3 regions of the Arthrobacter flavus genome follow, and region 1 is predicted to be linked to each of the others. Evidence: predicted binding sites of a transcription regulator. Region 1 holds the regulator's gene; each other region holds the start of a gene.
The links. Region 1 encodes LexA, which represses DNA repair genes until DNA is damaged. Its sites were predicted from a motif close to TCGAACANNTGTTCGA; they were not measured.

Region 1 (5,323 bases):
CTGACAGCGGTACCACGGGGCCGCTGGAACTTCTTGATGCCGCCGTCGAAGCCATGGGCGGCGAGAACCGGGTGGGTCAGCATGAGATGACCCAGCGGGTCGCCGAGGCGTTAACAAGCGGGGACCACCTGCTGGTGCAGGCGGGCACGGGCACCGGTAAGTCGTTGGCCTACCTGATCCCGTTGATCTCCCACGCCCTGACCCACGACAAGCCGGCCATCGTCTCCACCGCCACACTGGCGTTGCAGGCCCAGATAGTCGGACGCGACGTACCCCGGCTGTTGAAGGCCCTCAAAGGCAAGTTGCCCCGCCCCGTCGACGTGGTGCTCCTCAAAGGGCGCGGCAATTACGTCTGCAAGCACAAAACGGGCGGGGGATTCCCCGAAGAGGGGGCACCCGATGCGCTGTTTAGCCTTGGCGAGGACACCGCCGCACCGCACCCTTCCGCCGGCCCGGCCACCCCGCTGGGCCGCGAGGTTGTCAGGCTCCGGGAATGGGCCGAAACCACCGACACGGGAGACCGGGACGAGCTCACCCCGGGTGTGAGCGAGCAGGCGTGGCGGCAGGTATCGGTGACCAGCATGGAGTGCCTCGGCGCACAAAAGTGCCCGGTCGCTGCGGAATGCTTCAGTGAACGGGCCCGGGCGAAGGCAGGTGACGCGGACATCGTCATCACCAACCACGCGATGCTCGCAATCAGCGCCTTCGAAGGGCTTGCGGTGCTGCCCGAGTACGACGTCGTCGTCATCGACGAAGCCCACGAACTGCATGACCGGGTCACCGGCGCGGTCTCCGGCCAGCTGTCGGCGGGGATGATCTCCGCGGCCGCGTCGGCCGCACGGCGGCACCTGTCAATCGCCACCGAGGCCCTCGACTCCGCCAACCGCTTCTTCGAATCGACCGTCACGGCGATTCCCACGGGATTGATGGCCGCCGGACTCACCGAGGAGCAGGAGACGGCGATCACCCAGGTCCGCGAAGCCTGCCGGGCAGTGCTCTCGGATGCCAAGGGAGACGGGCCGACCCCAGCCGACGGCGGACGTCAGATGGCAAAGTCCCATGTCCTCGCCGTCTTCGAACTGTGCGAGCGGCTGCTGACGGCCACTCCGGCCGGGGAGGTGCTCTGGGCATCACGGCCCAGCACCTTCTCGCCGGGCACCGGGTATTCACAGCCCGACGACGACGCCCCCGCGACCATCAACATTGCTCCGCTGTCCGTGGCTGGGAAGCTGCGGGAGGGATTGTTCGCGGATCACACAGTGGTCCTGACCTCGGCAACGCTCGCCATCGGATCCGAGTTCGGGCCGGTTGCCGGTTCGCTGGGTCTTGCGGGTGCCTCGGCGCCGTCGTGGACCGGCGTCGACGTCGGCAGTCCTTTCGACTATCCGAAGCAGGGCGTGCTGTATGTCGCGAAGGATCTGCCCAAGCCGGAGCGGGGCACCTCACCTGAGCAGCTCGACGAACTGGAGGTACTCCTCAAAGCGTCACGGGGCGGAGCGCTGGGACTGTTCTCTTCCCGTCGTGCTGCCGAGGACGCGGCCGAAGCCCTGCGCCCCCGGGTCGACTTTGACATTCTGTGCCAGGGCGAATCGTCAATGTCAGCGCTGGTCAAACAGTTTTCGGAGGAACCGGACACCTGCCTCTTCGGCACCATGTCACTCTGGCAGGGCGTCGATGTGCCGGGCCGGTCCTGCAGGCTGGTCACCATCGACCGTATTCCCTTCCCGCGCCCCGACGACCCCCTCATGACTGCACGCACGCGGGCCGTGGCGAAAGCCGGCGGAAATGGCTTCATGAGTGTCTCGGCGACCCACGCGGCCGTCCGGCTCGCCCAGGGTGCCGGCCGCCTCATCCGCGCGGCCGAGGACAAGGGGGTGGTGGCCATTCTCGATTCCCGGCTTGCCAACGCACGCTACGGATCCTTCCTGCGTGCCGCGCTGCCGCCCTTCTGGTCCACCACTGACCGCTCGACGGCGGTCGGCGTCCTGAAGCGACTGGCCGGCAAACCCACACCGCCGAATAGCTAGCGCCGGTGGGCTCCGGCCCTTCTAGCCTGCCAGAGCTAACTTCCCAGCGGGTTAGAGGGCGCGCATCACCGAGACAACCTTGCCCATGATCGTGGCAAGGTCTCCCAGGATCGGCTCGTACTGGGTGTTCTGAGGGAGCAGCCAGGTGTGGCCGTCACGTTGGCGGAACGTCTTGACCGTCGCCTCGTCGTCGAGGAGTGCGGCCACAATGTCACCGTTCTGTGCCTCCTGCTGGCGGCGGACCACTACCCAGTCACCGTCGCAAATGGCGGCGTCAATCATCGAGTCGCCATAGACGCGCAGCATGAACAAATCGCCGTGACCCACCAGTTGGCGGGGTAGGGGCATGACGTCTTCCACCACCTGATCGGCCAGCACCGGCCCACCGGCGGCGATCCGTCCCACCATCGGGACCATTGCTGCATCGATTGCGCCGCCGACGTCGGGCAGCGTGCCGCGGTCCGATCCTTCGTCACCACTGCGCTGATCGTGGTCAAGGGTCAGAGGCAGCAGAATCTCCATGGCGCGAGGGCGCTTGGGGTCTCGCCGGAGGTACCCCATCCGTTCCAGCTGCGACAGCTGATGCGTGACGCTGGAGAGGCTGGCGAGCCCCACCGTGTCCCCGATCTCCCGCATTGAGGGTGGATAGCCGTTGGTTCCGATCGCTCGCTGGATGGTCTCAAGGATCTTCTTCTGCCGGGGCGTCATGCCCTTGGGCACCTGACGGCCACGTGGGCGGCCACGGGTTGGTAGGGCTGCCGGGGGAATGTCTGAGCTCTGCTCGCCCAGTGGTTCGGCGGACTCTTTCACGGTCGCTGTCCCTTCGATAAGAATCCATGGACCCCGGCAGATCCCTGTGTTTTGGGGGCCGAGCTTATTTTGTCAGTGGCGGATGATGTGCTGGTTTCTGCTGGATCCCGAACCTTCATCCTTGCCCTAACGGTATGGGAGTTGGAACCCGTTTTCAAACATTTGTTCGATCGTGTCTCGACAAAGTTCGTCAATCAGTGCTAAAAATAAACCAGCAGTAATTCGAAGATAAGTTCGAACAAAACGGGAATGGCCGGTTTTAGCTCGAACATCTTCTTCAACCTTCAGGGTTGGTGCCGGATTCATACCCCGGCACCGAATGGACTGATTCGAGAGTACAGAGAGGTGTATCCATGTCTGTCATCACCACGCACCAGAATTTCCCCACCACCGAGAGCGGCTCGACCAAGGGTAGCCCCACCAAGCTGCGGCTCACGCGCAGGGGCCGGCTTCTGCTGGTCGGATTGCCGATCGTCCTGCTGGCATCAGCTGCCCTGATGCTGGCCGGATTCTTCAACTCGCCCGCGAAAGCCTCGGCCGAAGGCGGCGAGGTCACCCAGACCGTCAGTGTCAGCGTTGCGGCCGGGGAAACCATCTGGCAGTTGGCTACCGAGTTCGCCCCGGACCGCGACCCGCGCGTCGTCGTCTCCGAGATTGTCGAGCTCAACAGCCTGGGCACGTCAGTGCTGCAGGCAGGTCAGCAATTGGATGTGCCCGCCAACCGGTAAGCCTGCCCGGACGCCACTTCCCACGGCCAGTGCCTCACGCCGCCAGGACATCCCCGCAGAACCCTCCAACCCGGTCGGCCAGTTTCGGCCACCGGGTGCGGAGTTTCTGCGATCGCCACGGTGACCAGGATGACGGTGGAAGACCCACCGATTCTGCACCAGCACCACTCCACGCTTAACCTTGATAGGTGAGCGAACAGTTTGAGCGGTTGAGCCGGCTACCCCTGCGCGATGATCTGCGGGGCAAGCACCCCTACGGGGCGCCACAGTTGGATGTCCCCATCCTCCTCAACGTCAACGAGAACACCTACGGGGTTCCGGACGATGTTCGGCAGGCAATCGTCGAGGCGGTCAGCAGGGAAGTCGTGGGTTTGAACCGCTACCCAGACCGGGAATTCACTGAACTCCGGACCAATTTGGCGCGCTACCTCGGCCACGGCCTGACGCCGGAGAACCTGTGGGCTGCCAACGGATCAAACGAGGTGCTGCAGCACCTTCTGCAAGCCTTCGGCGGACCGGGCCGATCCGCAATCGGCTTCCCCCCGACCTACTCCATGTATCCGCTACTGGCGAGCAGCACCGGCACCCGCTACATCGCAGGTCGGGGAAATGAGAAGTTCGACCTCAACGCCGAGGACGCGGCCCGTGAAGTCCGACAGTCCGGCGCCAACCTGGTCTTCCTCTGCTCACCCAACAACCCGTCCGGCTCAGCGCTGGGCCTGGACGTGGTGGAAGCGGTGTACGAGGCCAGCGAGGACGCCCAGGCGATCGTCATCGTCGATGAGGCCTACGCGGAGTTCGCCCACTCGGGCACCGTGAGTGCCCTGAGCCTGTTGGCAGGACGGGAACGGCTGGTGGTATCCCGCACAATGAGCAAGGCCTTCGCGATGGCCGGGACAAGGCTCGGCTACCTGGCGTCGGCGCCCGAAGTCGCTGACGCGCTCCGACTGGTCCGCTTGCCCTACCACCTGTCGGCCATTACCCAGGCGGCAGCGAACGCGGCCCTGACCCACTCTGACCTGTTGCTTGCCAACGTGGAAAACATCAAGGTGCAACGCGACCGGATAGTGGCCGGGCTTCTGCAGCTCGGATTGACCCCGGTTCCCTCGGATGCCAACTTCGTTCTCTTCGGTGGCCTGGACGACCCGCACCGGATCTGGCAGGGCCTGCTTGATGGGGGAGTGCTCATTCGCGACGTCGGTATTCCCGGTCACCTCCGGGTCACCGCTGGCACAGAGACGGAAACCACAGTGTTCCTCGAGACCCTGGGTGCCCTGCTGGAGCGGGCCGTCTCCTAGACTGGTAAGAGACTCTTTTCAAGCGGCGCCCGGTGCTGTCCCTACCGTCACCCATCCGCTACGTATCAATCGAAGGATAGCCATGAGCGTGGAAACCACTGTCGGACGCACTGCGAGCCGGGAACGGACCACCAGCGAGTCGTCGGTGTTTGTCGAGCTCGATCTGGACGGCACCGGACGCGCGGAGATCAGCACCTCGGTGCCGTTCTACGACCACATGCTGACGGCGCTGGCCAAGCACTCACTGATCGACCTCACGGTCCGTGCCACCGGTGACACACACATCGATGTCCACCACACCGTCGAGGACGTTGCCATCACCATCGGCGAGGTGCTGCGGGAAGCCCTGGGGACCAAGGCGGGCATCCGCCGGTTCGGCGAAGCGAGCGTTCCGCTGGACGAGGCACTGGCCAACGCCGTCGTCGACATCTCCGGACGGCCATACCTGGTGCACACGGGT
Region 2 (5,323 bases), on a different contig from region 1:
ACGTAGTTGAGAATGTTTGCCTTGATGTTTGTGGGGTCATCAAGGAGTTTGGCGAAGCTGAATTTGGAGGTATTAAAGAAGCTGTGGCCGGAGGCTTTCTGCAGGAAAGTGTCTAGGGGGATGTTGAGATTTTCCTTCGCCTTCTGCTCCGCAAGGACGGCATCTTTAGTGGCGTCCAAGACGCAGTCCAGACGGCGAAGAATGGTGAACGGCAGTATGACCGAGCCATACTGTGCCGGTTTGTAGGTGCCCCTTAGTATGTTCGCGATGCTCCACACCAAATTGGCGTTGTTGTTGCTGGCCAAAACTCCCACTTCCCTTGGTGCCTGCGATGAGTGTGCCGATATTGGTCGGTCCGAAAAATGTCGTCGCCACAGCGTTCATTGTTCGCGCTCGTGCTCCCCTGAATTGTATGGGGGAAGATGCGCACTCAGACGCCGCCGCTGAGGTCGTGTCCCGATTAGTGGAGGCCGCCGAGGGGGACACGGCCTGGGATCGACAGGCCCGTACCGTCACCCCAGCCCCTCCCATTCGCCCGAGTCACAAGCTGAAGCAGCCCTGATAGGGATCTAACTCGTTTTGCGTGCAGAGTGGAGAAGATGTGTCAGGTAGCACCGTTCGCTACGTCTATCGCTTTGTCGTGGAACTGGCCGGCCTGATGGGATGACCGTTGACACGTTGAAGGAGAAAAGTGGGTCTTGTCAGGGCGATCCGCATCAAGGCGTCCAAGGTTTGGGTGGTTCGCCAAGCCGCTATCGCTGTGACCTGGGCTTCCCGGAGCGATGCACGGATGTTATCCAGTCGCGCCGTTACTTCGAGGGACTCAAGCAGCTTAGGCGCTGGAACACTTCAAGCTCCTACTATCAGCGTCTCTTTCCTAAGCCCGGCAATCCGCCCGATACGGTGCGTACGGAAACAGAGTTATCCCAACGCCGTTCCATGACGGGCATGTGTTCCTCAAGCCGATTCCTCATGGCTTGCAGGATGTTGACCACTCTGTCTCCGTCGTTTCCTTTCGGGCAACGGACGATCTCATCGTTGATAGCCTTGATCAACTTTCGACGGGTTGTAGCGTTCCCGACACCGTTCTGGCAGAAACGACCAACTTCTTTCCTCAACGCTACGATGCTCGACGGAATTGCCTGTTCACGCTTCGTCCCTGGTCTTCTAACGCGAGCCTTACGTCCGGGCGATGCCGTCACTCCCAGACGCTCAAGTAGAGAATCTGCAAGGTATTCCATCTTTTTCGTCACGATGTCCTTCCATGGGTCACAGGTCGAAGCTCGAGCCCCGCTGCGACCGTATTTCTTGATGTTCGATGCGAGCTCGGGAAACACGACCGCGCCTACAGGTTAACTTTTCGACCACAAGGTGTCCTTGGGTCTTTCCTCCAGCAGTACCTCGCGCACCCGATTGTAGGAACTAGTAGGCGCTAATCGAGCTAGGACACGCAGGGCTCCACCCAAATACCTGACCCCGCCCCTTAACCCACCGGCGTTGTTCCACCGTCCTGCGCACCAGGTGCCCGTTCGCGATGGTCCTGCCCAAGTGGTGGGGACCGAGAGCCGATTGCTCTTCGAGTCGCTGAAGTCAGTGTTCATCTCGCTGGGTTTCGATGCTGTCGGTCATGAGGTGTTCACCGATCCGGTGATGTCCCGGATCGTGGAGCTGACCTCGCTGCTGGATGCTGGCCCTACACATGTGATGTTCCTTCAGCCTTCGCGATTCATCGTCTTACAAACACCAGCTCGGTAGAACACATCAAAAGCGATCCATTTTTCCAAAGATTTTGTCTCTGGCTGTCCTATCAACCCCGTCCCACTTGATCCATCTCACGAGTCCTCGACGAATAATGACACACCCAAGGGCTACCGTTTGTGAGCATGGGACTTCTACTCGGTTACGTCAGGACCTCCACCACTGATCAGCACGGCCGGATGCAGTTCGATGCTCTCATCGAAGCCGGTGTGCCGGAGAAACGAATCTGGTTCGACCAGCTCTCAGGATCCAAGGCTTCGAAGGAACGTCCAGCAATGATCAAGTTGTTGGAATACGCCCGCGAAGAGGACGAAATCCTGGTCTACCGGATCGACCGACTCGGGAGATCACTGCTCGACATTCTGAATACCGTTGCCCTTATGCAGGAGCGCGGCATCCGCCTGCGTTCCCTGGTCGACAAGATTGATCCCTCCACAGCTCAGGGACGACTCCAGTTGGCCCTGTTCGCTACCTTGGCCGAGTACGAGCGCGAACTGATCAACGAACGGGTCCGCGATGGTATTGCGGCGGCCAAGGCTCGCGGAGTCCGGTTCGGACAGAAACCCGTTGACCAGTCCAAGGTTGAAGACAAGCTGCGGCTCGCCCGTCGAGAGCTGGCCGAAGGCAAGACCGCGGAGAGAGCGGCCGGGGCCGTCGGTTGGTCCCGGTCGACCCTGTACCGCTATCTGAAGGAATACGGAACGGAGCAGCCTCCCACTGACGGGGTGGTCGCCATAGGCCGGGGGCGTTCACAGTACGCGGACAGTGAGCCACTGCCTCGACGGACCTAGGCACTCCCGGGGCCACTTGCGACTCTGTCTGAAGCCCCGGCTGCGCCATCTTAGGACCGTAGATAATAGCCGTGACGTGTTCGATTCTCTGGTGCTAAGCTGATTTTTTCGAACATCTGTTCTATTTGAGGTATTTCGTGACGATAGTAATAGGGGTAGTACGGCTGCACCCGGTGCAGCCCGTGCAACTGACAGAAATTAGTCCAATCTCGGTTCCGGCGGGTTTCCCCTCCCCCGCCCAGGACTATTACGACGGTGGGATCGACCTCAACAAGCATCTCATCGCCGATACGACCTGTACCTTCATCGTCCGGGTCTCCGGAGACTCCATGTCCGACGCCGGCATCAGCGACGGGGATGAACTCATTGTGGACCGGTCGCTGGAACCCACCGACGGATGCGTGGTGGTCGCCATCCTGGATGGGGAACTGACGATCAAGCGGCTGAAGCTGGGTCCGAACGGGGTCGTCCTGAAGGCGGAGAACCGGGACTACCCGGACATCACCGTCGCCGAACTCTCAGACCTTTCCGTGTGGGGCGTCGTCACCCGCTGCCTGCACTACGTCTGATGCGCACCGCCCGAGTCGTGCCCTATCTGTAAACATCGCGGTCGGATTCTTACACTTAGCCGAGGTGCATCGTGAAAGCTGAATCTGAGTTGTGGCCTGCTCAGGCCGCCGCACCCCTGCAGCCTCTTCCGCCCGAGCCGGTGAGTCCCGATCATCCCGTGCGCCACCCGTCGGCGGCCGACACCAGCCGGCGGAAGCCCTCCCGGATTGCCTTGGTGGACGCGAACAGTTTCTACGTCAGCTGTGAACGCGTTTTCGACCCATCCCTGGCCGGGGTGCCGACGGTCGTGCTGTCCAACAACGATGGCTGCGTGGTCGCCAGGAGCAATGAAGCCAAGGCCTTGGGCATCCCCATGGGTGAGCCCTGGTTCAAGCTCGCCGCCCGCGCCAAAGAGTGGGGCCTGGTCCAGAGATCCAGCAATTACGAGCTCTACGGTGACCTGAGTGCCCGCTTCATGGAGCTCCTGGGTCGGCACACGAACGCCTTGGAGGTGTACTCGGTTGATGAAGCATTTTTGGGATTGAACGGTGAGCCGGAGGAGCTGGTCACCGAGGGTCAGCAGATCCGTCGTACTGTACTGCGGAACACCGGATTGCCGGTCTGTGTGGGGATCGCGCCGACGAAAACCCTGGCGAAGTTCGCGAACCGGATCGCAAAGCAGAACCCGGCCATGAATGGTGTCTGCAACCTGGACACCATGCCACCGGCCCACGTCGACCACATTATGTCGCGGGTGCCGGTGACCGGCATCTGGGGTATCGCCGGCCGGCTCGGGAAACGCCTGAACTCCATGGGCATCTTCACGATCGCTGACCTGAAAGCCTCCGACCCGGTGGTGATGCGCAAGAAGTTCTCCGTGTTGATGCAGCGGACCATCCTGGAGTTGAACGGGATCCCGTGCATTGAGATCGAGCTGGAACGCGAAGACAAGAAGCAGATGATCTTCTCCCGATCCTTCTCCACTCCGGTCACGACCATCGCCGAGATGCACCAGGTGTTGAGCATTTACGCTCAATCGGCGGCCGCCCGGCTAGCCAAAGGTGAGCAGCTCGCGAAGGTGATGAACGTCTTCGCCGGCACCTCGCACTTCCATCAGAGTGCCTCCTCGTTCCCGTCGGTGACGGTGAAGCTGCCAGCCCCGACCGCGGATCCGGTCATCCTGACGAAGGCGGCCGTCGGAGCCCTGGACGGGGTCCTCATGGAGGGTGTCCCGTACGCGCGGGCCGGGGTGATACTCACCGACCTCTCCCCCGCCGGCTACCAACCCCAGTTCGATGAGTTCGTCTCCGTGCACGAGCACCGCAACATTGGTGATCTGCTCGGCAAGGTCAAAGGCAAGTACGGGACCGCCAGTATTGGCCTCGGCCGAGCCGGGATGTTAGCCCCGCCAGACTGGACGATGAGCCGGAAGCATTCCTCGCCGCGGTACACGACCGAATGGGCTGAACTGCCGGTCGTCAAAGCCAGCTAAGTGCCTCCGCCGTCCCCTCTGAACTTTCCTGCGTTGATCGACTCTTCGGCTACAAGAAGGTAGTTTTCGCGGGTGGCATTGAGCGACAGCGAGTGGTTCCCGTACTTAAGATAGGCGATCCGAACTAGCGTTTCGGGGTCCTCGATACCGAGAGCTAAAGCGATCAGACCAAGATCCTCTATGTCCTTCTGGCGCTCCGCCGCAAGCTTCATGGCGGCGAGGGTCTGCAGGTCAGCAATCCGTACTGCCTTCGAGGTCCCTGCGGGGCCAGCGATCCACGCCGTTTCTTCGGGCAGGTGAGCCGCGGCGTTTGAATTGAGCCACTTGCTTGGCAAGCCGAACACGGCTGCCATCTCTTCGACGACTTCATCAACGATGATGGCGCTGGCATACTGGGCGTCAATGTCGTCGGTCGCGCGATCAATTATCCTGTGAAGGAGCAGGGCCGCTCCTCCAACAATCTGTATGTCGAGAGCAACCCCGCGCTTGCTCAGCCGATCTTCCAGGTCGGCAAGCAGCCTCAGTACGTCGGCTGATTCGAGCCCCGGCCGACTCATACCGTGGCGAGGTCCCGTTCGCGGATCCAGACGTTCATCGCCGCAAGATCAGGGGGTGTCCCCTGGCGGATCAGCTCTTTCATCCGGGACCCTACCGGGTGTATTTTCTCTGCAGGGAAGATCGGCGCTTCGGACCGCTTGGTGCGCAGAGACCATCCCGGTGCTGGCGACCCAGT
Region 3 (5,323 bases), on a different contig from region 1:
GACGCTTGTCGCTCTTCGGGCGATGCTGCAGGTGATCGACTCCGGTGGTCAGGCTGCGCTGTTGGCGCCGACCGAGGTGCTTGCCGCACAGCATCTGCAATCGATCACCCGGACGTTGGGGCCATTGGCCATGGGAGGGATGCTCGGGGGAGCAGCTGATGGAACCAAGGTGGTCCTGCTGACCGGCTCGATGTCCACAGCGCAGCGCAAGCACGCAATGCTTGACGCGGCAACGGGTGACGCCGGGATTGTGATTGGGACCCATGCCCTGCTGTCCGAGAATGTGAGCTTTTTTGACCTCGGGCTCATCGTGGTGGATGAACAGCACCGCTTCGGTGTCGAACAACGCGACGTGTTGCGGTCTAAAGCCACCAATTCGCCGCATGTGCTGGTGATGACCGCAACCCCCATTCCCCGGACGGTCGCGATGACGGTGTTCGGCGACCTAGATGTATCCACCTTGACCGAGTTGCCTGCCGGTAGGGCGCCGATCACCACCCACGAGGTCGGCCTCACCGAACATCCTGCCTGGATTCAGCGAATTTGGGCGCGGGCCAGGGAGGAGATCGACGCCGGGCGTCAGGTGTACGTGGTGTGTCCCAAGATTGGCGACCAAGAAGAGGACTCCACGGCGGTAGAGCTCTACTCGCCCGATGGGCCGCCTGACAGCCGGGGTTCTCAGCCGGAACTCACGTCGGTCAATGAGTTGTTCGAAACGCTGCAGGAAATGCCGGTCATGCAGGGTGTGTCGATTGGGCTGTTGCATGGGCGGCTGGATCCTGTCGAGAAGTCAGCGACCATGGCTCGCTTCAATGACGGAAGCGTTCAGCTGCTGGTCTCCACCACGGTGATCGAGGTAGGTGTGGATGTTCACAACGCCACAATGATGGTGATCATGGATGCGGACCGGTTCGGTATTTCGCAGCTGCATCAGCTGAGGGGGCGCGTTGGTCGTGGTGGGCATCCCGGAACCTGTCTGCTGGTGACTCAGCTTGACCCCGAGCATCCCAGCAGGGAGAGGCTGGCGGCTGTCGCGTCGACTACCGACGGCTTCGAGCTGTCGCAGAAGGATCTTGAGCTTAGGCGCGAAGGCAACATTCTCGGGGCCTCGCAGTCCGGTGGGCGGTCGGCGTTGAGGTTCCTGCGCGTGGTCAAGGACGTGAAAATCATTGAGAAGGCTCGCGAAGATGCCCAGCAGATTGTGGCGCTCGACGTCGATCTGGTGGATCATCCAGACCTCGCTGAGGCAATGGACCTCTACCTGAATCCCGAGAAGGAAGCCTTCCTGGAGCGGGGCTAACCCTGCTGGGAATTGAGGTCGTCCAAGGGGACGACGGACTTCAGACCCAGTCCAATCAGGAAAGAATCAAAGACATCTTCGGTAAAGCTTCCATCGTGTCCGGGGTCGCACCAGATCGTCCGTAGGGGGATCGGCTACTGCACATCATCGTGGGTGGCCGAGCGCGCGGCGCGATTGGCCACCGCGGCGGAACGGAGGAGCACCATGGTCTGAGCGATAAGCGCGAGGAACGCAACACCTGTCCCAGTTGGACCACCAGCTATTAGTTGAACCACCGCTGCGGTCACCAGCCCGGCGCCTGCCACCGGCCACATTATTTTCACCACCGGAAGGGCCGCCGTGTGCCCGGCAACCCACGCCGCTGAGGACGCCCTGGTGTACCGGGTGCGGATCCCGGCGGACGCGTTTGCACCAATGAGGCCCTCAGCTGCCTGGCGTGTAACGGCAACGCAGATGGCTGGCAGGAGCAAGATGGTGAACGAGAGAAGAATTAGGCCGATCAATTCCTCAGGCACTGCCCTCCAACCGGGCACCGTGGACGTCAGAAGCATCGAGCCACACTCCACTCGGGGGAGGTGTGCACGTTCGTCCGAAAGCTATTGCAGTCATGCCATTGAGCTTATCGAGTCACCTGATACTCCACGATTCCTTTGTCTCGGGGTGGTAGCTTCGGGTTCACATGTGGCCGCACCAACGGCACCCTGGACCATTCATCGGCGGACGACGCCATCAGTAGCGCATGGTGGCAGGTCATGAAGGTGTGGAGGACTAGTGATCACTCCTTCTCCACATTGGCCGCCTTCGCTGGATCATTCGAATCTATATTCGATAAAATTGAAACATGGCAATCACCCCTTTCGAGCAGCAGACAGATACTCCTCGGTATCTCGCCTGGTTGAACACCGAGCTGTCGGGGATTGCTGATTCTTTTCGGGCCGAGAGTCTGATCATGCCTACCCGAGAACTCGCCGAGATCGCAGTGGCTATCGAACAGGTTGCCAGAACTGCCGAGCAACTTCAGCTGATTGCGGCACACGCGGTGGAACATCAGAATGTGGCAGTAGTCGGTGAGTCTGACCAGCGGATGAGTCTTGGAACGTCCGACGACGACTCCGCCAAGGGAGCGCTGAACCGCACCGGGTGCAGAGACAACGCAGAGTATCTTCGGAACACTTTGCGGATCAGCAAGAGTGATGCGAGGCGGCGGATTCGTGTATCCGGCCAGGTTTTGCCGACGGTTCAGCTGAATGGTCAGCCAATCGCCCCTCGGCTTGAACATCTGGGGGCTGCGATTGCTCGATCGGAGGTCAGCAGCCAGGCTGCCACCCTAATCAGTTCGGCCATGGAAAGAGTCAAGCCGTTTGCTTCGACCAAGGATCTGGACGAGATGGAAGCCACTCTGACTCGGCAGGCAGTTGTCTCGGATCTGGATGTGCTCAGGGTGCTGATTCAGCGGTGGGAGAGTTTGCTCAACCCTGATGGCTCTGAGCCAACCGAAGAGGTGTTGCGTGCACGGCAGGGAGTCTTTCTTCGGGGCAAGCGTCACGGTCTGCATTTTATGGAGATCTCGGCGACGGACGAACAGTTCGAAGACCTGATCACGGTGATGTATTCAGCCACCAATCCGAGGGCCAGGGCAGGGCTGTCGGCTGCCGAAGCCGAAAAGCTGGGTGGTCTGGCTAAGACTTTAGGTGCAGGTGCAGACTCTTTGAGCGCTGAGCCTAGCTTGTTTGGTTCATCCGGAGATTCAGCTGCTCAGGGAGCAGCGATCATTGCGGATGACGAGCTTGATCGGTCGACGTGGGCGCAGCAGTTGCTGGATGGCCTGGTGGGTGCATGTCGTATTGCTTTGGCTAGCAGCAAGCTTTCTGATGCCGGAGGAATGCGGCCGCAGGTGTTGGTCACCATCAACTACAAGGACCTGGTGGCCGATGTTGGTAGAGCTGGTCATGCGGCGTTTGGCGGTTTGATCAGTGCTCGGTCGATTCGTCGGATTGCCTGTGATGCGAATGTTTTGCCAGTGGTGCTGGGAACGCAAGGCCAAATCCTCGATGTGGGCAATCCTCGTCGTTTGTTTCCTCCCACTATCCGTAAGGCGTTGACCGCGCGGGATGGTGGATGTGCTTTTCCAGATTGCATGATGCCGTCGCCTTGGACCGAGGGTCATCACATCATTCCGTGGAGTCGAGGTGGACCGACCACCGTGGACAACGGGGTGTTGCTTTGTACCAGGCATCATCATCTGCTTCACCAGGAGGAGTGGAAGATCGAGGTGAGGGACCGAATTCCGTGGTTTGTTCCGCCGCGGTATATCGATCCGGCGCAGAGACCTCGGCAGAACCACTATCACCGGGATCATCCCTATCACCGGGACTATCCCCAGCGGCAGGATCGCAATCCGTCGGTCTCGAGTTGACGCCCTATCCGAGACGAAACGATCCAACTCACTCCAGCAGTAGTGCAGCTGGCAGCGGCAGTCGTGGCTCTACTCACCGCACGCGCAGTGGTCAGAACGCACAAACGCTCCCGAGCAGTAACTCGGAAGCGTAAGCGTCGTGCAAAGAGGTAGTCACACAATCCGTGGTCGTAACCAAAGCGGTTGCGGCCACCGGCCCTTCTCCAATTTTATCCACTCATCACCAGAAAGGAAGCGCTCTACATGGATCTGCTCAACCTGATCCTGGCCGTGGTTGTCCTGGTGCTCATCATTACCGCGTGGGAAGCCACCCGCCACACCAACTAACTCGACAGCTAGAAACACCGACAAGAGAGCTGGCTAGCCCACCAGGGCCGGTCAGCTCTCGGTTAGCGCGGCAGCGTTCTTCTGTTTCCGTCGGCGCTCTGACCACCTGACGATGACATGGGTGATGAGTAGGCCGCAAAGAATCGAGATAAGCCCACGACTGAGCAGGGAAAGTTCAGTGAAAACGTCCAGAGCGATATTGACAGCAAAGGTGCTCAAAACACTCACTATGACGATCAGGTACTGGCTCATAGGTCGCATGCACTTCATCCTGTCACTGCAGTAGCACCCGTAACAACCGGGTAAACCAGGAACATACAAGCCGTCCTCCGCTGCGCTGCGGGCTGTGCTGCCGCCGGCTGATACGTCGCCACCGGCAGGAACTTTTCTTTTTGCTGCTGTCCTTATGTTGTTGAGTAGGTAGTTCGCGGGGCAGTTGTAGTGTCTTGGCTACCCAGGGGTGATGGGTATGGCTTTTGCTGCTGTGCCGGACAGTTGTTACGGCTTCGAAGGATTGGCCGCCTGTCGCTTCGATGATGGCCCGACCGCTGATTGAGAGACGCGACAAGAAATGATCGCTGGATAAGGACACGACGGCGAGGTTATCTGCTGGGCTTCATATTCGAACGATGAAGGGAGACCGCTTTGTTGCAATTGTGGGCCGGGATAGACGCCGGCAAAACCCATCACCACTGCGTCGTCATTGACGAGGAGGGGGCCCGTTTGTTCTCTCAGAGGGTAGCCAATGACGAGGCAGACCTGCTGGATTTGATGGGAAGCATCGCGGCGCTTGGTGGTGGGGGAGAGGTGGTTTGGGCGGTGGATCTGAACCACGGTGGGGCTGCACTGCTGATCGCGCTGCTTGCAGCCCATGACCAGCAACTCCTCTACATTCCAGGACGCACGGTGCATCACGCTTCCAGGACTTACCGTGGGGACGGCAAGACTGACGCGAAGGACGCCGCGGTCATTGCTGACCAAGCCCGGATGCGCCGGGATCTGCAACCGGTTCGTACCGGAGATGACATCAGCGTCGATCTGCGGATCCTTACCGCCCGCCGCACGGATAAGGCTTGTGACCGCACACGTGCGATCAACCGCCTACGGGCACAGCTGTTGGAATACTTTCCCGCCCTCGAACAGGCCTTTGACTACAGCAGATCCAAGGCCGGGCTGCTGCTGCTCACGAGATACCAGACTCCCGATGCCCTGCGCAGGCTCGGACAGAAACGCCTACACACCTGGCTCAGGAGCCAGCGCACCCGCAGCAGCGCCGATGT

Region 2: the regulator LexA is predicted to act here: its motif matches at 2,658-2,673, upstream of ABD059_RS05600 (LexA family protein).
Region 3: the regulator LexA is predicted to act here: its motif matches at 2,114-2,129, upstream of ABD059_RS09065 (HNH endonuclease signature motif containing protein).

What each region holds. Positions count from the first base shown of each region.
Region 1 covers NZ_BAAAIJ010000036.1:40,440-45,762, reverse strand. The annotation lists gene ABD059_RS09310 (ATP-dependent DNA helicase) at 1-2,027, shown strand, start outside; gene hflX (GTPase HflX) at 1-4, shown strand, start outside; gene lexA (transcriptional repressor LexA) at 2,079-2,735, opposite strand; gene ABD059_RS09300 (LysM peptidoglycan-binding domain-containing protein) at 3,191-3,565, shown strand; gene ABD059_RS09295 (histidinol-phosphate transaminase) at 3,754-4,863, shown strand; gene hisB (imidazoleglycerol-phosphate dehydratase HisB) at 4,946-5,323, shown strand, end outside.
Region 2 covers NZ_BAAAIJ010000015.1:7,311-12,633, forward strand. The annotation lists gene ABD059_RS05580 (type I restriction-modification system subunit M) at 1-314, opposite strand, end outside; gene ABD059_RS05585 (hypothetical protein) at 864-1,337, opposite strand; partial or broken gene ABD059_RS05590 (IS1634 family transposase) at 1,477-1,692, shown strand; gene ABD059_RS05595 (recombinase family protein) at 1,884-2,549, shown strand; gene ABD059_RS05600 (LexA family protein) at 2,693-3,118, shown strand; gene ABD059_RS05605 (Y-family DNA polymerase) at 3,277-4,590, shown strand; gene ABD059_RS05610 (DUF6036 family nucleotidyltransferase) at 4,587-5,147, opposite strand; gene ABD059_RS05615 (helix-turn-helix domain-containing protein) at 5,144-5,323, opposite strand, start outside.
Region 3 covers NZ_BAAAIJ010000035.1:7,440-12,762, forward strand. The annotation lists gene ABD059_RS09055 (ATP-dependent DNA helicase RecG) at 1-1,300, shown strand, start outside; gene ABD059_RS09060 (hypothetical protein) at 1,435-1,815, opposite strand; gene ABD059_RS09065 (HNH endonuclease signature motif containing protein) at 2,142-3,716, shown strand; gene ABD059_RS09070 (hypothetical protein) at 3,900-4,043, shown strand; gene ABD059_RS09075 (hypothetical protein) at 4,095-4,304, opposite strand; gene ABD059_RS09080 (IS110 family RNA-guided transposase) at 4,689-5,323, shown strand, end outside.